DNA from 3 places in the Streptomyces sp. NPDC003016 genome. Region 3 is predicted to be linked to each of the others. Evidence: riboswitches for the same ligand, from Rfam matches in the RefSeq annotation. Region 3 holds a riboswitch; each other region holds the start of a gene.
The links. A riboswitch is a leader RNA that binds a small molecule or an ion and turns the genes downstream of it on or off. The one in region 3 is predicted to bind cyclic di-AMP.

Region 1 (6,574 bases), on a different contig from region 3:
CAGCCTGCGCTTCGGCACCGGCCACTTCTACGACAACTACGTACAGGGCGCCGACACCGCCGTGCACTCCCGCATGGGCGCGCAGATGCTCGTCGAGAACAACGTCTTCCGTACGACCAAGCTCGCCGTGACCACCAGCCGCAGCAGTGAGGTCGACGGGTACGCGGTGCTGCGCGGCAACGACCTCGGAGGCGCCGCGACCGAGATATCCCGTACGGGCTCCTTCACGAACCCGCCGTACAGCTACACGGCGGAGCCGGCCTCCTCCGTCGTCTCCTCGGTGACGGCGGGCGCGGGCACCGGCCGGATCGGCTGACCGGCGCACAGCGGCCGCCGCCGTGTCCCGGCGGCGCAGGGCGTCGAGGAGCGCGCGGTGCTCGTGGTGGGCGGAGCGCAGGGCGTCCAAGGGGTACGGCGGGCAGAGCGGTCGAGTCGCCGCCAGGCCAGCACCACGCCGGAGGGGACGGTGAGCGGCGGGGCCGTCGAGGCGACCCAGAGCTTCCTCGGTCGCGCGGCCGGCCGCCCGGCGGGCGAGGCCGCACTCCAGGGCGAGCCGGTGGTCGATCAGCCGGTGCACCGCCTCCGCGTCCGAGCGGTAGGCGCCGGTGGCGAGGACGGTGCCCGGAGCCGGATGCCCGGCGGCCGGGTCGCCGGCGTCCCGCCCGTGCCGCCGCCCCGCCCGCGCCGGTGTTCCAGTACGCCGTCGGCACACAGCGGGACCGGGGCGCGACGGACGGTGATCTCGGCCACGCCGAGGGCGGTGGCGATGTGCGCCGTGCCGGGCAGGCGCTCACCCGGCATCAGCAGGACCAGGACCACGGCCGGGGCTGTCCGGGCGCGTACCGCGTCGGGGCCGGACAGCCGGCGGACGCCGCTCAGCTCGGGCGCCGGGTCGCACGAGCAGCCGCGGGAGGCGGCCGAGCCGCTGGACGGCACCCGCGTGGGGCAGCTCGCCGAGCCCGCCGGGGACCTGGACGTCTGGCTGCTTGCCGGGCACGGCGTGCGCGCACGGGCTCCGGGGCAGCTGTTCAGCACCGCCCTCGCCTTCTCCCCGGCTCGACGGCGAGACACTCGCCCCGGGGCCCGTCTGGCTGGGGCCCGGCGTGGTGTACCTCGCGTACCTCCGCGACCCGGACGGACGACGCCGTCGGCCCCGCCCCACCGCCTGAACGGCGGGGGAGCGGGGCCGACGACGTGGGCCTCCTAGTAGGGGCCGTTCACATTGTCGATCGAGCCGTACCTGTCGGCGGCGTAGTTGCACGCGGCGGTGATATTGGCGACCGGGTCGTAACTGTCCATCGACGTACCGGGCACGTGATAGGCCTGGAACGTCGGCTGGATCACCTGGAGAAGCCCCTTGGAGGGCGTTCCGGCGGCTGCGTTGGAGTCCCAGTTGTTGATGGCCATCGGGTTGCCCGAGGACTCGCGCATGATGTTCCGGTGAATTCCGTCATACGTACCGGGAATTCCGTGCTTGGCCATGATGGCCAGCGATTCCTTGATCCAGCCGTCGAGGTCGTTGGAATAGGACGCGGATTCCACGGCGGGGGCGTCGCTTTCGGCGGCCGGTGCGGTCTTCCGCTCGGAACGGTCGGCCCGGTCGGAGGCGGACGCCGGCCTCTCGGCCTCGGCCTTGGCCTCGGTCCCCCTGGCGATGGTCAGCTCAAGGCCGGGACGGATCAGCGAGGGGTTGTCGCCGACGGCCTCCCGGTTGTCCTGGTACAGCTTCTCCCAGCCACCGGCCACGGAGTGGTCACCGGCGATCTTGGAGAGCGAGTCGCCGGACATCACGGCATAGATGACGGAGTCGGCCTTCTCGGCAGCGACGGCCTGCGGCGCCGCGCCGGCAGAGGTCGCGCCGATGAGCGGGAGGACGAGTGCGGCGCCTCCCGTGCCCGCGGCGATGAAGCCCCGAGTGAGTGAGGCGTACTTGGAACGACGGTGCTTACCCTTTGCGGGCATGGTGAATTCCTCTCCGTCGCCTGCGAGGTGAGCTGTCGGGTTCGGGCTGGAGATGCCCGGCCGCATGTGAATGCGACTTCACCCCGAGCCGTTCCGGCATTCCGGATCGGCGGCTTACCTGGGTCCCCCGCTCCTGCCGTACGTGAGTGGGTGTGGTTTCCGGACGGCGGCAGGATTCGGCGGTCCACCCGGATTGACGGTGACCGTAAGCGAGAGTGGCCGGGCGGAACAAGCCCTGAAATTGCTCCGCATGATCCATATCGCGGTTCCGGACGGAGAAAAATCCGTCACTCGCCCTGAGCGAGGACTCAACTTTCTTTCTGGGGGCCGGAACTGTGCCCAGTACCGCTTCCGCCATGCCGTTGTGGGCCGTGACTCATATCACTTGGGGGGCTCCGCCGGTCAAAGGCGGGCGCCCAACCGCCCCAACAGGCATGCTATATGGCATGCGATAGAGGCATTTAGCCCGATATTGCATCGCAAGGGTTCGGGGCTCTCTCCGGCCGGCTCCAGCCGTTACGGACCTCCTACGCATCCGCGAAAAGCAGGGCGGCGGACCGGAGGGCACCGCCGCCAGGTGTGACGTCGGCCGACGCTCCCTGGCCAGTGACAGCAGGCCGAGCTTCGACGCCTCCAGGGGGAGGCGCGGCGGCTTGCGCTCCTGCCAGGCGCCCGACGGGAAGAGGGAACGGCCCGCCCGCGCCCGGTCCGCGCGCAACACCACCTCCGATCCGCCCCGTTCGGCCACCGCAGTCTTGAAGTGGACCGGCTTCCGGCCGGTCCACCCCTTGACGTTGCGGTCCGAGGGGTCCGGCAGGGCGAGCAGCATCAGAGAGAGCACCGCGGCGTCCTCGTCCAGTCCGCAGACCTGGGCGCACTCCTCCGCCAGGTGCGGCACCGGGCGCGCGGGGTGCCGCACCCAGCCCGGGACCCGGTCGCCGTCGGCGGCCAGAGGCTCCCCGAGCGCGGCGAAGCCGTCGCTCAGCAGCAGCCGCAGGTCCGCGACGGCCGGGCAGCCCGGAAGGGCTGGGCAGCCGCGGGGAGGGGAGCACGGAGTCGAGGCAGGCGTCCAGGAACTCCAGCAACGGAACGTCAGGCCCCTTGAGCGCGACGGGATCCACACGCAGATGGCGTACGGCGTACGTCGTGTCGCCCACCTCTGTGACCGTCGGGTGGGCGGTGAGCACCCCGGTGGAAGGGGCGTCTCCCCCCGGGTAGTTGCTCTGCAGCGAGAAGAGTGTGAGCGGGCCGGTCCCCGCGGCCGGCTCCTCACGCAGCCGGGATGTCGCCGCGCCGATCGCGGGGCGCAGCGGAAGCGGATCGCCCGCCGGGGTGCGGTAGGCGAGCCGGGCGACGACCCCCGGCAGGGCCGGCAGCCGCGGCTCACCCGCCAGGGCCGAGGGGCCGGGGTCCAGGCAGTTCGCCCCGGCGGCGACGCGGCCGACGAGGGCGGGCAGCCGCAGGATCGGCCACCAGCCCCGGTCTTCGTCTCGGTCCTGCTGCGGGGAGCGGGCCGCCTCTCCACTGGGCGGCAGCATCTCCTCCACGGCGAGCGGGAGAAGGCGAAGAGGTACGGGAAGGGGGGGCGCCCAGCTCGCGCAGCCACCACTCGGCGGCGCGGTCCACGTCGGGGCCGGTGGCCCACAGCTGCTCCGGACCTGAGCTTCCGTTCCCGCGGATCGCGGTAGGCAACCTCCAGATCACCCGTCAGTTCCGCGGTACAGCCGCTCTCTTCGGCACGCCGGCTCATGTGTGTCCCCGTTGCGCTGATCGACAGGACAGACCCCAGGCACCGCCACTGACACCGCCGCCGGACCGTGTTCCGGGCTGCTCCGCACCGGGGACACGTCCCGATCGCGTTCTAGGATCGCGGGCATGCTCACACTGCTGCACACCTCGCCCGCCCACGTCCCCGTCTTCGAGGCGTTGCGCGACCGCGAGCACCCCGGCCTCGAAATGCGCCACGTGATCCATGAGGAACTGCTGGCCAGGGCCCGCTCCGGCGGGCCCGGCGCCGCGGACTCCGAGGTCGCCGCGGTGCTCGCCGCGGCCGTCGGTGAGGGCGGGGCCACGGCCGTGCTCTGCACGTGCTCCACCATCGGCGCGGTGGCGGAGGCGTACGGCGCGCGGCTCGGTGTCCCCGTGCTGCGCCTGGACCGTCCGATGGCGGCCGCGGCCGTCGCCGCCGCGCCGGAGCGCGACACGGTCCGCATAGCGGTGGTCGCCACGGTGGAGAGCACCTTCGGGCCCACGTGCGACCTGATCAGGGAGGAGGCGGACGCGGCGGAGCGGCGGGCCGACCTCCGCACCGTGCCGGCCGAAGGCGCGTGGAGGTACTTCGAGGACGGCGACCGGGACGGTTACCTGGACCTCGTCGCCCGGACCGTCGACGCGATCACCGGAGTGGACGTGGTGGTGCTGGCCCAGGCGTCCATGGCGGACGCGGCCACCCGCACCCGTGACGACCGCACCGCCGTGCCCGTGCTCTCCAGCCCGGTACCCGGTCTGCGCGCGGCAGCGGAGGCCGTCCGGCAGCGGTGACGGCGCCTGTCGGCAGGGGTGACGGCGGGCGCCAGTACCGGTCGTTCCGGTTCACCCGTACCCGGATGTGTGTCCCCGGCGGGCGGGGGCAGCCGCAGAGGGAGAAAGTGGGTCTTGAACCCGTCGCACGACAGGCAGGAGGCCAGCCATGACCCATCCGTACCCGGACCCCGTACCGCCGTCGCCGACCCCTCCCCCCGGCCCGCCCGTACCCGGCCCGCCCGTACCCGGCCCGCCCGTGCCCGGCCCAGACCCGGGCCCCCTGCCGGGCCCGGGGCCCGGTCCGGTGCCGGTTCCGCCCGAGCCGGGGCCCGATCCGGTCCCGAAGCCCCCGGGACCCGAGCCCGTACCCGATCCCGAGCCGGCCCCGGGACCCACGGAGGTCTGATCAACCGGCGGGCACTTGTGACCGGTCGCCGCCCCAGAGGGTGTGGAACGAACCCTCACGGTCGGTGCGCCGGCAGGTGTGCGCCCCGAAGAAGCCGCGCTGCCCCTGGTGAGGGCCGGGGCCAGCCGCTCCGCGCGCAGCGCGTCGTACGACCAGTGGTCCGGGAGACAAGAGCATGAAGATCGAAGAGACCTGCCTCTCGGCGTGCGCCGTTGCCGCGTTGCTCGCGGCACGGCTGCCTGTACGTCCGGTGGCGGCGAGCCGGCCGACAAGGCCAGGCGCACGGTCGGCGCCCCATGCGAGAACGGCACGTACGCATGGTTCAACGCCGACAAGCGGGACGTCCTGACAGGTGTCGCCGAGAAGCAGGAGATCGGCAAGGGAGACGGCAGACTCGCGCACAGACTGACGCCACTTCACACACCGCGTGTCGCCGTCACCTTCGAGAAAGGACCGCAGGCCGGCGCGGAGGCCGCGCTTCGTTCGCTGGGCGCCCGCATCGGAGAAACGGACGCTGCTGACCGTGACGGCGATGAGTTCGCCCATGTCCGCAGGCCCGTACCGGACCTCGACGCGGGCAGCGCCGGCGTCGACGGCGCGGGAACCTTCGTGGACTTCGCCCGGGTACGGCAGGTCACCGCGGACTTTCGGTACACCTGCGGGGACACGGCAAGCCGGTGGCGGGCCGGGCGACCGGCTGGATCGTCGACGGCTCAGGCAGCCTGGAGTGCTCCGAACCGATGGGGAACGTGAGGAAGAGGAGGCCGGGCCTGGCGGCGGCCCGCCTGTCCTGCGGCCCCGGCGCTCCGGCCGCCAAGACCAAGAAGACCTGATCAGGTCAGGCACGGAACAGGCGCCCCGGGCCATGGCAGCCCGGGGCGCCGGTCTCGATTCGCTGCGAGCTCACCGAACGGAGAGCTCTCCAGAGGGGTCTTCGTCTCCGGCAAGCAGAGGCAGCACCCCATCAGGACCACCACGGTCAGCGACGGACAGGGCCGTACCCCGTGGTCGGGTGCCGGGCGGCTGGGCCGGATGCGCGACCGGACCGCTGTGCGCACCGAGGGCACCCCCGAACATTTTCACCGGGACCGGGACGTGAAAGCCCAGGTCGACGACGGCTGACGGGGCTTGGACGGCGAGCTCCCCGACCAGGTACCGGCTCCGTCCAGGAAGCGGAGGGATCGGGAGGCAGGCCCGTGACCGAGCGGTACGGAGGGCGCGGGAGGAAGCGCTGCCAGTCCTGCCGGCGGATCTGTGCCGAACACGCCAGCGCCGAGTTCCGGCGGTGGCGCACGCTCCAGCGATACACCGGACGACACGAGAGCTACGGCGCAACCCACGCGGTCCTCACCTCGCTCGTCTCAGGCCGCGCAGCGAAACACCCCACCCGGTCAGACCGGGCACCGAACTCGTACTCGTCCGCGCGGCGGCCTGCTGAATCACCACCAGCCACCCCCGGGCCACTACGCCTCAAGACCCCTCGCGGGTCGGCTCCTCAGCGTTGCTTTTCGGCGAGAACTACGGAGACCGCTGTCCCCACGGGCCCGAGGAGGATGACGAGAGAGAGCCGGATCGACCCTCTCAGGGATGTTCCACCTGGCCGTAAGCCAGTTCTTTGGGGCATGAACATCCTTGCCTGCGCCTGAATCGTCAACAGCAGATGAATAACAGGCGTACGGCAGA
Region 2 (6,574 bases), on a different contig from region 3:
ACGGGCAATGACTCTGGCCCAATGGAGGCATGACCCCCCGGCTCGAAGAGACGGCCGAAGGACTGCCTTCGGTCGCACCGCAACTGCGCGGTCTGCGCCGCCGCAGCGGCCTCACCCTGGAGGCGGCCGCGCGCCGCGCCGCGCTCTCCCCCGCGCACCTGTCGCGTCTGGAGACGGGACAGCGCCAGCCCTCGCTGCCGATGCTGCTCGCGCTGGCCCGTGTCTACGGTACGACGGTGTCCGCGCTCCTCGGCGAGACGCCGGGCGAGCGGGACGCCGTACTGCGCGCGGACGAGGCGCGGCCGCGGGAGGCCGACGGCTGGACGTACCACCGGGCCGGCGGCTCAGGACGGGCCATGCAGGCGCTGCGGGTGCACGTGCCGTACGGCGCGCAGGGGGACCTGGTGCGGGTCCACCCCGGCGAGGAATGGCTGTACGTGCTGTCGGGACCCCTGCGGCTGGTGCTCGGCGAGAGCGTCCACCGGCTCGACGCCGGGGACAGCGCCCACTTCGACTCGCTGACCCCGCACCGCATCGCGGCCGCCTCCCCGGACGGGGCCGACCTGCTGTTCGTCCACACATTGCTGCAGAGCGCCACCGCCGGGCTGTGCCTGCCCCAGGAGACCTGAGATGCCGGAAGACAAGACCACCGCGCGCCACTTCGTGGAGGACAGGATCCCCCGTGGCCTGGCGATCCGCGTCTTCGTGTACGTCGTCGCGGGCCACCTCTTCGCGGCCTTCGTCTACCTGCTCTTCACGCTCGGGGGCTCACGCTGACGCCGGCCGCGCCCAGCTCTCGTCGAGCAGGCGCAGCCGCAGCCGCTCGCGGGTCTCGGGGGTGACGTTCAGCCCCTCCGCGAGGTAGCGGTCGGTGGTGCCCCAGGTCTCCTCGATCGTCTCGAAGGCCGCGGCCAGGTACTCCGCGCGGGCCTCGAAGAGCGGGCTGAGCAGCTCCATCACCTCGGGGGACATCCCGGCCGACGAGCTGTCGCTGCGGTGCACCTTGTAGCGGCGGCGCGGGTCGTTCGACTTCAGGTAGTCGGCCTCGATGGCATCGCGCTCGACGCCGACCGCGAGCAGGGTCACGGCTATGGACAGGCCCGCGCGGTCCTTGCCCGCCGCGCAGTGCATCAGCGCGGGGACACTGTCCTCGGCGAGAGCGTGCAGGACCTGGCTGTGCTCGGCCGTGCGCTCCTTGATGATCATGCGGTACGTCGCCGACATCCGGTCCGCCGCCTTGCCGTCCGAGAGGATCTCGCGCAGCTCGTCGAGGTTCCCGTCGCGGACCATTTTCCAGAACACGGCGCCGTCGGCCGGGTCCGTCAGCGGCAGGTTCACATTGCGCACACCCGGCAGCTCGATGTCCGGGCCCTCCAGCTTCTGGTCCACCTCGTTGCGGAAGTCGAAGACCGTGTGGAGGCCCAGCGAACCGAGGAACGCCGCGTCGGCGGCGGTGGCGTGCGCCAGGTGGCCGCTGCGGAAGAGGGCTCCGTACCGGACCCGCCGCCCGTCCACGGTCGGCAGACCGCCGACGTCACGGAAGTTGCGCACCGCGGCGAGCTCGGGCTCCGGTTCGGGCTCTGTCGACGGGACCTGCGGCAGCTGCTGTGTCACGGGGGCTCCTGAAATCTGCCGTCGGCGCTGCTCGCCGACTTCGGCGCGTTTCGACGATACGACATGGGTACCTGGGGCAAGCATCTCGGCCGTCGCCGTGCGGGCGTTGCCCCGGGGCGGCGGGGCGGCCAAGATGATCGCACCTGTGCCGATCCGAGGGGACTGGATGATCGAGACCGGCGGCAACGGCCGTACCTGGCTGCTCTCCGGGGCGGCCGGCAGCTACGCACTGCACCTCACGGACCAGGACGAGCTGGTCCACCTGCACTGGGGGCCACGGATCTCCCTCGCCGACGCCGAGTCCCTCGCCGCCGAACCCCCGTCGCCCTACTGGCCGTTCGAGTCGCAGCTCGACGGGCGCGAGGAGTACCCCGTCGAGGGCGGGCCCCGCTTCGTACGCCCCGCCCTGTCCGTGCGTACGCCCGAGGTGCGCGGCACCGAGTGGCGCTGCGACGGTTCCGCCGCGGCGGGCGACGAACTGCGGCTGCGCTTCACCGACCCCGTGCACCACCTCGGCCTCACCCTGCACTACCGGATGCGCGAGGACTGCGACGTCGTCGAGCGGTGGGCCACCGTCGCGCACGAGGGACCGGCCGGCGCCCCCGCCCTGGAGCTGCTGCGGGCCGATGCCGCCGCCTGGACACTGCCCCGGCGCGAGCGGTGGCGGCTGAGCCAGCTGCACGGCCGGTGGGCGGCCGAGTCCCGGCTCGTACGCTCCGCACTCACCCCCGGCGAGAAGATCCTGGGCAGCCGCCGCGGCCACACCGGACACCAGCACCTGCCGTGGGTCGCGCTCGACGCGGAGGGCGCCACGGAGGAGAGCGGCGAGGTGTACGGCTGCGCGCTCGGCTGGTCCGGGTCGTGGCGCATCGCCGTACAGCAACTGCCCGACGGCACCGTCCAGATCACCGGCGGGGCCGGGCACGACGACTCGGGTCTGCTGCGGCTGGCGCCCGGCGGAACGTACACCACACCCGTCTTCGCGGGGCTGTGGAGCGAGGGCGGGTTCGGCGGCGCGAGCCGGGCCTGGCACGCCTGGCAGCTCGCACACGTCGTCCCCGGCGCGGAGCGGGCGCGGCCCGTTCTTTACAACTCCTGGGAGGCGACCGGATTCGACATCTCCGAGGAACAGCAGCGCGTGCTCGCACGGCGGGCCGCCGACATCGGCGTGGAGCTGTTCGTCGTGGACGACGCCTGGTTCGGCGCCCGGACCAGCGACCGCGCCGGGCTCGGCGACTGGACGCCCAATCCGGACCGCTTCCCCGGCGGGCTGGGGCCGCTCGCCGACGAAGTGCACGGCCTGGGGATGCGGTTCGGGATCTGGGTCGAGCCGGAGATGGTGAACGCGGACAGCGATCTGTACCGGGCGCATCCGGACTGGGTGCAGCACCATCCCGGCCGCACCCCCACGGAGTTCCGCCACCAGCTCGTCCTCAATCTGGCGCGCGGCGACGTCCAGGCGTACCTCTGGGACCAGCTCCACGGGCTGCTGTCGAACGCGCCCGTCGACTATGTGAAGTGGGACTTCAACCGCTGCTTCACCGACGCGGGCTGGCCGGGCGAACCGTACCCGCAGAAGCTGTGGACCGAGCATGTGCACGCCCTGTACGCGCTCCTCGACCGGCTGCGGGCCGCGCATCCGGACGTCGCCTTCGAGTCGTGCTCGGGCGGCGGCGGGCGGATCGACCTCGGGATCCTCTCCCGTACCGACCAGGTGTGGACGTCCGACAACACCGATCCGCTGGACCGGCTCGCCATCCAGCACGGCTTCAGCCAGCTGCATCCGGCGCGGGCGATGGCCGCCTGGGTCACCGACAGCCCCAACACGCAGCTCAACGGGCGGGTCAGCTCGCTGCGCTTCCGCTTCGTGAGCGCGATGGCGGGGGTGCTCGGCATCGGCGGCGACCTGGCCGGGTGGAGCGAGGACGAGATCGCCGAGGCGCGCGAGTGGGTGGACCTGTACAAGGAGATCCGGCCGGTCGTGCAACACGGCGAGCTGCATCGGTTGCGGGCGCCCGAGGGCGGGCTGAGCGCGGTCCAGTACGTGCGCGGGGACGACACCGTCGTCCTCGCCTGGCTCCAGGCCCAGCACTACGGCGAGCAGCAGCCGCCGCTGCGCCTGCGCGGGCTCGACCCGGGCGCGGCGTACGCCTGCCTCGACACCTCGGCGGTGCACCGGGGTTCCGTACTGCTCCACCGGGGACTGCGCACCGCGCTGCGCGGTGATCTCGATGCCGCGGTCTTCCGGCTGAGGAGGGTCTGACCCCTTGCGGAGCGCAGCCAGGGAGGTAAGCGGCACTTGGGGCTAAATGGGCTATTTTGGTGCAACTCCCCTTGCTGTGACGGTAAATGGCGGGACTGCTGGTGAGCAGGATCATATTCGTGACAGTGCGTGGCGGAGTGCCGGGTGCGAATTCCAGTTCACGGGCGGTGCGTAAAGATCCGTAATCGACGGAGGGTGACGGGAATTCCGTGGTGAATTCCCGTCAGGCAACGACCGTCCGAATGGACTGGCTTGTACGGGGCAGCCCCGTCGGCTTACGGTCACCGCAATCCGGGTGGACCGCCGAATCCTGCCACCTCCCGGAATCCGCACTCACTCACTCACGCGTTGGCAGGAGCGGGGGACCCAGGTAAGTACGCCGGTGATCCGGACGTCTCATGCGTCCGGACCGGCTTTGGGGTGAAGTCGCGCAGCAGCGCGGCCGGGCATCTCCAGCCCGAACCCGACAGCTCACCTCGTAGGCGCCGGAGAGGAATGTTCCATGCCCGCAAAGGGTAAGCACCGCCGCCCGAGGTCCAACTCGATCACTCGCGGAATTGTCGCCGCGGGAGCGGGTGGAGCCGTACTCGCACTTCCCCTGATCACCGCCACCGGTGCGAACGCCGCGGAGAAGGCCGCAGCCCCGGCCGCCGCGTCCGCCTCCGCGGTGACCGAGAAGGCGACGCCGCAGAAGAAGGCCGACGCCAAGGTCTACTCCGTGGTCTCCGGCGACTACCTGTCGAAGATCGCCGAAGAGCAGAACGTGCGCGGTGGCTGGCAGGAGCTGTACGAAGACAACCGTGAGGTCGTCGGCGGCAACCCCTCGCTGATCCTGCCGGGCATGAAGCTGACGATCGGCGCCAAGGCGTCGGCGCCCGCGAAGCAGGCCCCGGCGAAGCCGGCGGCCGAGGCGCCTGCCGCGCCCAAGCCTGCCGCCCCCAAGGCCGAGGCCGCCGCCCCCAAGGTCGAGGCCAAGGTCGAGGCCAAGGTCGAGGCCAAGGCGGAGGAGTCCACTTCCGTGAACTCCGCCTCCGCCGCGCAGAGCACCGGCTCCGGCTTCACCGCCCCGGTCTCCGCGAGCGTCACCACCCCGTACCGCGCCGCCGGCGGCAGCTGGTCCAGCGGCTACCACACGGGCGTCGACTTCGCCGCGGCCAGCGGTACCCCGGTCAAGGCCGTCGGTGCCGGCACCGTCGTCTCCGCGGGCTGGAGCGGCTCGTACGGCAACGAGGTCGTCATCAAGCACGACGACGGCCGGTACTCGCAGTACGCCCACCTGTCCTCGCTGTCCGTCTCCTCCGGTCAGAGCGTCGGCGGCGGCACGCAGATAGGCCTCTCCGGTTCCACGGGCAACTCGACCGGCCCGCACCTGCACTTCGAGATCCGCACCGGCCCGAGCTACGGCTCGGACGTCGACCCGCTGGCCTACCTGCGCGGCCACGGCGTCACCGTCTGACCCGTCCAGGGCCGGCCCGAACGCTCCCCGTACGCCCCCTTCCGCTGCCCACACCGGGCGGCAGAAGGGGGCGTACGTGCGTTTTCGGGCTATTCCGGGTTGGACAAAACTTGACCGGTGTCATATATCACCCCGCGTCAACCCCTCCCTACGGTGGCGTAGGTCACTTGTTCCAGTGAAGGATGTGCCGACGTGGCAGACGATTCGAGATCATTCAGGGCAGGCACCATCGGGTCGTACGCGGCGATCGGCGACAGCTTCACCGAAGGCGTCGGAGATCCCGGACCCGACGGTGCGTTCATCGGCTGGGCCGACCGGCTCGCCGTACTCCTCGACGACCGCGTACCCGAGCACACGTTCCGCTACGCCAACCTCGCCGTACGCGGCCGTCTCCTCGACCAGATCGTGGCGGAGCAGGTCCCGCGCGCGAAGGCGCTCGCACCCGACCTGGTGAGCTTCTGCGCCGGCGGCAACGACATCCTCCGGCCCGGCAGCGACCCCGACGACGTCGCCGAGCGCTTCGAGCGGGCCGTCGCGGACCTCACCGGCGCCGTCGGCACCGTCATGGTGACCACCGGCTTCGACACGCGCACCATGCCCGTGCTGCGCCATCTGCGCGGCAAGATCGCGACGTACACGGCGCACGTGCGGGCGGTGGCCGACCGGTACGACTGCCCGGTGCTCGACCTGTGGTCGCTCAAGTCCATCCAGGACCGGCGCGCCTGGGACGTCGACCGGCTGCACCTCTCGCCCGAGGGCCACACCCGGGTCGCGCTGCGCGCCGCGCAGGTGCTGGGACTCGACGTCCCGGCCGACCCGGACCAGGCGTGGCCGCTGATGGCGCCGCGCGGCTCGCTGGAGGCGCGCAGGGACAACATCCAGTGGGCGCGGGAGCACCTGGTGCCGTGGATCGGGCGCCGGCTGCGCGGGGAGTCCTCAGGTGACCACATCGAGGCGAAGCGGCCCGATCTGCTGCCCCTGTGAGAGGGCGGCAGGTGCGCGGGGGACGCGTTCCAGGACGCCGCCCGCGAACACGTCGTACAGCGGCAGCGTCTCCAGGTGGACGTAGCCGATGTGGCAGTCGCAGACGGCGAGGGGGCAGACGCGCGGACGCAGTGCCCGCCGGTACGAGCCGTCGTAGAGGTTGCCGAGCTCGGCGCGCACGAAGTGGCAGCGGCGCACCGTGCCCTCGCCGTCCACCGAGATCACCGATTCGCCGGTCCGGCAGGGGAGACCGGCGG
Region 3 (6,574 bases):
CTCGTCCTCACGGCGGTGGACACCGGGCAGGCCCGCAGCCGTACCGTCGGCGAGCTGCCCGGCACGGGGGTCTCGCAGCGGCACGTGCGGTGGACCGTCGACCGCTTCGGCGGGAACGCCGCGTACGTGGACGGCCAGGAGCAGACGCACCTGATCCCGTCCGGTGTCCTCGGACAGCCCATGACCGCCGCCGGAACGCCGGAGGACCGCCCGGAGATCACTCCGCGCGCCTTCGACGCCGTACCCCGGGACGTCACCACCACCCCGCTGTCCAAGCCGGCCGCGTCCTGGACGCTGACGCTGCGCGACAGGGCCACCGGCAGGACCGTCGACACGGTGCGGGGCGGGGCCGCGCGTGAGCTGCTCACCGCCCACTGGCACGGCATGGTCCGGGACGTGCCGGGCGATGTCCCCTTCCCGAACGGCACCTACGCCTGGACGCTGTCCGCCGTACCGGCGGACGGCAACGGTCCCGCGCTGCGGCGGACCGGGACCGTCAGGCTGCGGGAGGCGGGACCGGTGCGCCACGACTTCGCCCTGGGCGACGCCATCGGCGACCTGCTGACGCTCAACAGCTCCGGCTCCTTCACCTTCCAGCACGGAACGGCGGGAGGAAAGTTCTCCGGCAGGACGTCGGGCAGCGGCTGGCCGGTGTCGGCGTACGCCGTGCCGTTCGGTGACGTGAACGGCGACCGGTGCAACGACGTGCTGGTGCGGCAGCCGTCGGGCGAGCTGCGTGCGTACAGGCCCCGCTGCGGGAAGGCGCTGACGCCGTCGGCCGCGTACACCTCGATCGGGACGGGCTGGGGGCAGTACGACGTGCTGACCTCCCCCGGCGACATGAACGGTGACGGCCGTACGGACCTGGTGGCGCGTCAGGCGTCGACGGGAGACGTGTACTTCTACGCGGGCGTGGCCGGCGGGAAGTTCAAGGCCAAGGTGCGGATCGGTGCGAACTGGAGGACGTACGGGCGGATCGCCGGGGTCGGCGACATCACCGGCGACGGCAGGGCGGATCTGCTCGGGCACGACAGGTCGGGCGGGCTGTGGCGCTACGACGGTACGGGGAACGGCACGTTCAAGGGGCGGGTCCAGGTCTTCAAGGACTGGGGCCGGTCGTACAACGCCATCGTCGGCGTCGGTGACCTGAACGGTGACGGCAAGGCGGACATCGTCGAACGCGACTCCGCCGGGAAGCTGTTCCGCAACGACGGCGACGGCCGCGGCTCCTTCGGCGGCCGCACGCAGATCGCCACCGGCTGGCAGAACTACAAGGGCCTGTTCTAGGGTCCGGGCAGACCGCGACGGGCCCGGCAACCGATACCCGATCGGCTGCCGGGCCCGCTGCGGCTATGCTCGGGGGTGACTCGCCGAGGGCCGTTAGCTCAATTGGCAGAGCAGCGGACTTTTAATCCGTTGGTTGTGGGTTCGAGTCCCACACGGCCTACCGCCCCAGGCGGCCGGGAATCCCCGGCCGACCCGCACGTCAGCGCCCCGCCGGGCTCGTCCCGGCCGGGGCGCTTTCGCGTCTTCGGCCCCGGGCTCCTCCGCGTGCGCGCCGGCCCGTGCGTAGGAACACTGGGGGCATGACGGACAAGGCACTTCTCGAAGGCGGCCCGGACGATCTGCGCGGGCGGATCGTCCCGATCACTCCTCCCGGGCAGGAACTGAAGATTCCGCACCGCGGCGGATACGAGCACTTCAAGGTCACGACGAGGCACCAGGACAGCGACGAAGGACGGCTGACCGTCTACGAGTGGTGGGAACGGACGGAGACCGCCGAGTAGCGCCGCCGGGCAACGGCCACCGCCCGGACGGGCGTTGGGCGCGGCCGTTGCGGTGACGCCGTAACAGCTGGCGACCTGGGCGGCCTTCGGGGCCGCCTCGCGGGACCGCGCGGACCGCCCCCGACGGGCTCGGCGTGGTGGGGGCCGGGTGCGGTGCGGGAGCGCTGTCGCCACCGGGCGCGAGGTGACGCGCGGGGGCCGGGTGCCGGGGATGGCGGCGGCGCAGGCGTACGTGGTCGGAGCCGGTCCCCGAATGGCGTAGAGTTGAGTTCAACGACGCGGGGTGGAGCAGCTCGGTAGCTCGCTGGGCTCATAACCCAGAGGTCGCAGGTTCAAATCCTGTCCCCGCTACTGAAGAAGAAGACGAAGGTCCGGATCTCGGAAGAGATCCGGACCTTCGTCGTTTCCGGCTCGCGCCGGGCGTCGCCGTCCCCCGGTCGGCTGCCCCCGGATGGCCGTGCGGCGCGGCTACGGCCAGCCTGGGCTGGGCGCGGTACCGTCCGCACGCGGGTGCGGAGCGAGCGGGAGACCACAGGTGGGGAAGCAAGACGGAGCGGGCGTCGGTGCCGTGAGCGCGGCCCGGCACTTCCTCCGGGCCCTGCCGGCGCTGCTGATCGCCGGCGGGATCGTCTTCGACGTCGTCACGCCGCCGCACTTCACCGCGTCGCCGCTCTTCGCCGCCGCCCCGCTGATCGCCGCGCCGTTCTTCTCCCCCCTCAACACGCTCCTGACCGGTGCCGCCGCGATCGGCGCCGTCGTGGGGCTGCATCTCCACAACGGCACCTCGACCGAGGTCGAGTCGGTGACCGAACTGGTCACCATGGTCACCGTCGCCGTCCTCGCGCTGGTCATCAACCGCGTCGTACGCCGCAGCGGGGAGCAGCTCGCCTCCGCCCGCACCATCGCCGAGGCGGCCCAGCGCGCCGTGCTCCCCACGCCGCCCGGCCGGATCGCCGGTCTGCACGTCGCGGCGCGGTACGAGGCAGCGCAGGCGGACGCGTTCATCGGCGGGGACCTCTTCGCCGTACAGGACACACCGGCCGGGGTGCGGCTGGTGGTCGGCGACGTACGCGGGAAGGGGCTCGGCGCGGTGGAGGCGGTGGCCGTCGTCATCGGGGCGTTCCGGGAGGCCGCCGAGCAGGAGAGGTCGCTCGAAGGTGTCGCGCAGCGGCTGGAGCGGGCACTCATGCGGGAGGGCGCGCGGCGGGACGGGCTGGACGCCTTCGAGGGGTTCACGACCGCCGTGCTCGCCGAGATCCCGCGCGGTCAGGGCGTCGTACGGCTGGTCAACCGCGGCCATCCGGAACCGCTCATGCTGTACGCCGACGGGGATCTCACGGAGATCGTGCCGACCGAGGCCGCGCTGCCGCTGGGGATGGGCGAGCTGGCGGCCTGGCCCGACCGGGCCCAGGAATGCGCGTTCCCGCCGGGCGCCACGCTGCTGCTCTTCACGGACGGCCTCTCCGAGGCCAGGAACGCCGCCGGTGTCTTCTACGATCCGCCCGCGCGGCTGCGCGGGCGGATCTTCCCGGGACCCGAGGAGCTGCTGGACGCGATCACCGACGACGTACGGCTGCACACGCACGGGGCCGCCACGGACGACATGGCCCTGCTGGCGGTCGCACGGCCCGCCGAGGGGCAGCCGGACCGCCGTCGGACCGTGAGCCTGGTCAGGCGGGTGGCGGCGCACTCGCCGCACCTGTCGCACCCGCCTCTCCCGTCGCACTCGTCGCACTCGTCGCACCGAACCAGTGCAGACCCTGGCCGTGCGGAGCCGTGAAGGCGACCGCGCGCTCGTCGAGGGCGAGGGTGAGCAGGTGCTCGTCGTCGGGGGCGGGGGCATCGAGCCAGGGCAGCACGGTGTGGTGCTCGTTGGAGATCCAGTGGCCCGGCAGCGCGCGGACGAGCGCGGCGAACTCCTCGCGGCGGGCGAGCGGCAGGTAGGTCAGTACGGCGGTGTGGAAGACGACCAGGGTGGCGTCCGCCGGGGCGTCGGCGGCCAGCGCCGGGAGGTGGTCGACGAGGTCGCCGCGGACGATGCGGGGGCGGGGCGCCGTACGTACGGCCTCGATGGCGGCGAGCTGCTGGCGCGGGCGCTCCGCACGGCCCGGCCAGATCAGCGACTGGAGCCAGCGGACGTCGTCCTCGTCGGTGGGGTCGAGGGGGTCGAGGTCGATGCCGGCGCGCCAGGCGATGTCGGGCAGCGCGGTGGGCAGGGGCACGGGACCCTCCGTACGGCAGTCGAAGGTGACGGGGGAGGAGCCCAGGACGGCGCCGCCGTCGTAGCGGTAGGCGTAGCGGTCGGGGTGGAGGCACAGGCCGGCGGAGGCGCCGACCTCGATGAGGGCGAGGGGCTGCGGGAGCGCGGCGAGGAGGGGCAGCAGGGTGGCGCAGCGGGCGGGCTCGTTGGTCTGGGTGAAGCGGGTCAGCACGACGGCGCGTACGGCGTCCCAGTGGGCCAGGGTCCAGGCGCGGAAGGACACCCACCGCTCGTGGGGGCCGCCGAGGAAACGGACGGCGGCGAGGAGGAGGTTGGGCTGCTGCTTGTTGCCGGGCGGCAGGGCGGCGATGAGGGCGCAGAGCTCCTCGTCCTCGCTGATGCGGGCGGTGAGTTCGGCGTAGCCGGGGGAGACGCCCTGCGCCTGCTGTTCGGAGAACTCGCGGTAGCGGCCGGCCACGGACCGCGTGCTGTTGGCAACCATGGTGACGAAGCTAGTCCGGCGACACTGTGTAGTCGTAAGACGCCCCTGCGCATAACAATTGACGAACCGTCACCACTTCGAGGTTTCGGAATGTCGATCGGGGGCATGGCAACTCGCCCCGCTGTGACCATATGTGTGGCGATTGGTCCGTGCCAATATCGTTAACGATCACCTGGAACGGCTTGGAAAGCGGACCCGGTGTCTATTAACGTTCGATAACGCAGCGCGGTCGTCCCAGTCGTCACAAGAGACGACACCGTGCGCACGCGCCGAATTCCGCAAGGGAACCGGGGAACCACGTTCCTTGGGGTGAATCGGACTCCTTCGTACCTACGAGGAGGCCCGTAGGAGACCTTCCTGCTCCGAACCCGTCAGCTAACCCGGTAGGCGAGAAGGAAGGAAAGGAGCACGCCTCCGTGGCGTCCAACAGGCCTGCCCCCGAAGCACCCCTGCCCTCTTACGGGTACGAGGTACCGAACGTTCCGAACGCCGCCGGGATTCCCGGTGGCGCCGAGGGAACCTGGGGAGAGTGGAACCCCACCGAGGAGTCCATCCGGCCCGTACGCGGCCGTCATCGCGTCGTCAAGCAGCGCGGCGGAATCGGCCGCAGTTCCACCGTTCTCGGTGTCGGCGTCATCGCCGCGGTCGGCGCGGGCGGCATAGCCACCGCGCAGGACAAGCCGGCCGTCTCGATCTCCCTTCCCGACGCGATAGCGGACTCGCTGCCCGACGCCGAGTCCCTTCCCGGCATAGGCTCCTTGATGTCCGACGACGCGGGCTCCGGATCGGGCTCCGGCGTTCAGGCGGGTACGGGCACGGCGGGCGAAACGATCCTGGCGGCCGCCCCGCTCACCACCGCGGGCGTCACCACCGCCGACGCGCGGCAGGGCACCACCGACGCGGGCGAGGCGCTGCGCGCCCGCATCCTCCAGCAGGCCGAGCAGCAGCAGGACGCCGCCGACGCCGAGGCCAAGGTGGCCGCCGAGGCGAAGGCCGCCGAGCAGGCCGCGGCCGAGGCGGCCGAGCAGCAGAGCGCGGCGGAGGCCAAGGCCGAGGAGGAGAAGCGGAAGGCCGAGGAGGAGAAGCGACAGGCGGAGGAAGAGGCCGCGCGCAAGGCCGAGCAGGAGCGGCTCGCCAAGCTGGCCGCCAGCTACTCGCTGCCGACCTCGTCGTACACGCTCACCTCCACCTACGGCCAGTCCGGCTCGATGTGGTCCTCCGGCCAGCACACCGGCCTGGACTTCGCCGCCCCGACGGGTACGCCGGTCAAGGCCGTGCACGGCGGCACCATCACGTCGGCGGGCTGGTCGGGTGCGTACGGCTACCGCATCGTCCTGGAGCTCCCGGACGGCACGGAGGTCTGGTACTGCCACCTCTCCTCGATGACCGCCACCTCCGGGGAGGTCGGAACGGGCGACGTCATCGGCCGCGTGGGCGCCACCGGCAATGTGACGGGAGCGCACCTCCACCTCGAAGTGCACACGCCCGGCGGCGCCGGCGTCGACCCGGCCGCGTGGCTGCGGGACAAGGGCCTCACGGTCTGACGGCCGGCCGGTGGCCCGGACGGCCTGCTGCCCCGGACGGCCCGGTGGTCCGGTGGTCCGGTGGCCTGACGGTATGTCCCGCGGTTCCCCTCAGTCCCCGGCAGTCCTGGCACACACCCCCCGTCGCCAGGGCTGCCGGCTCTGTTACCGCTGCTGCCGGTACGGGTTGTAGACGGCGTGGTCCCGGTGCGGGGCGGGGCGCTGGGGCGGCGGTCCGTACCACGGCGCCGGTGACGGCCGTGGGTGCGGCCGGGACTGCCGCGGGGGCGGTGGCGGGGCCCATGCCCGGCTCGTCGCCCACGCCGCGTACTCCAGCGCCGGTCCGGCCACGTCCCTGCGCTGCCACAGGTGGTGCAGCAGCTCCTGCTCGCGTGCCGCGAAGTCCGGGCCCACCGCGCCGCGGTGGGCCCGGTGGCGCAGGAAGGCCAGGGACGTCGCGAAGACCTCGTACTCGGCGACGGCACGGGCGGCGGCACGGGCGGCGGCCCGGGACGGGGCCCGCCCGCCGGATGCTGCCCGGCTTCCGTACGCACTGCCCCCG

Region 1: linked by a shared signal. The riboswitch ahead of ACWDZ4_RS16660 (transglycosylase SLT domain-containing protein) and the one ahead of ACWDZ4_RS11545 (M23 family metallopeptidase) in region 3 are both predicted to bind cyclic di-AMP.
Region 2: linked by a shared signal. The riboswitch ahead of ACWDZ4_RS30185 (M23 family metallopeptidase) and the one ahead of ACWDZ4_RS11545 (M23 family metallopeptidase) in region 3 are both predicted to bind cyclic di-AMP.

The regions. Positions count from the first base shown of each region.
Region 1 covers NZ_JBSFTV010000017.1:43,537-50,110, forward strand. The annotation lists gene ACWDZ4_RS16650 (pectate lyase family protein) at 1-316, shown strand, start outside; gene ACWDZ4_RS16655 (GntR family transcriptional regulator) at 565-936, opposite strand; gene ACWDZ4_RS16660 (transglycosylase SLT domain-containing protein) at 1,204-1,962, opposite strand; cyclic di-AMP (ydaO/yuaA leader) riboswitch at 1,965-2,125, opposite strand; gene ACWDZ4_RS16665 (aspartate/glutamate racemase family protein) at 3,838-4,503, shown strand; partial or broken gene ACWDZ4_RS16670 (NADP-dependent phosphogluconate dehydrogenase) at 4,892-5,040, opposite strand; gene ACWDZ4_RS16675 (hypothetical protein) at 5,096-5,644, shown strand.
Region 2 covers NZ_JBSFTV010000047.1:31,745-38,318, reverse strand. The annotation lists gene ACWDZ4_RS30205 (helix-turn-helix domain-containing protein) at 30-629, shown strand; gene ACWDZ4_RS30200 (DUF6126 family protein) at 631-777, shown strand; gene ACWDZ4_RS30195 (tyrosine-protein phosphatase) at 769-1,614, opposite strand; gene ACWDZ4_RS30190 (alpha-galactosidase) at 1,781-3,877, shown strand; cyclic di-AMP (ydaO/yuaA leader) riboswitch at 4,202-4,377, shown strand; gene ACWDZ4_RS30185 (M23 family metallopeptidase) at 4,380-5,333, shown strand; gene ACWDZ4_RS30180 (SGNH/GDSL hydrolase family protein) at 5,526-6,317, shown strand; gene ACWDZ4_RS30175 (STM4011 family radical SAM protein) at 6,270-6,574, opposite strand, start outside.
Region 3 covers NZ_JBSFTV010000010.1:181,831-188,404, forward strand. The annotation lists gene ACWDZ4_RS11510 (FG-GAP repeat domain-containing protein) at 1-1,287, shown strand, start outside; tRNA gene ACWDZ4_RS11515 (tRNA-Lys) at 1,375-1,447, shown strand; gene ACWDZ4_RS11520 (DUF5988 family protein) at 1,587-1,787, shown strand; gene ACWDZ4_RS11525 (phosphotransferase-like protein) at 1,936-2,049, shown strand; tRNA gene ACWDZ4_RS11530 (tRNA-Met) at 2,065-2,138, shown strand; gene ACWDZ4_RS11535 (PP2C family protein-serine/threonine phosphatase) at 2,239-3,567, shown strand; gene ACWDZ4_RS11540 (DUF2332 domain-containing protein) at 3,458-4,489, opposite strand; cyclic di-AMP (ydaO/yuaA leader) riboswitch at 4,747-4,894, shown strand; gene ACWDZ4_RS11545 (M23 family metallopeptidase) at 4,906-6,033, shown strand; gene ACWDZ4_RS11550 (PrsW family intramembrane metalloprotease) at 6,178-6,574, opposite strand, start outside.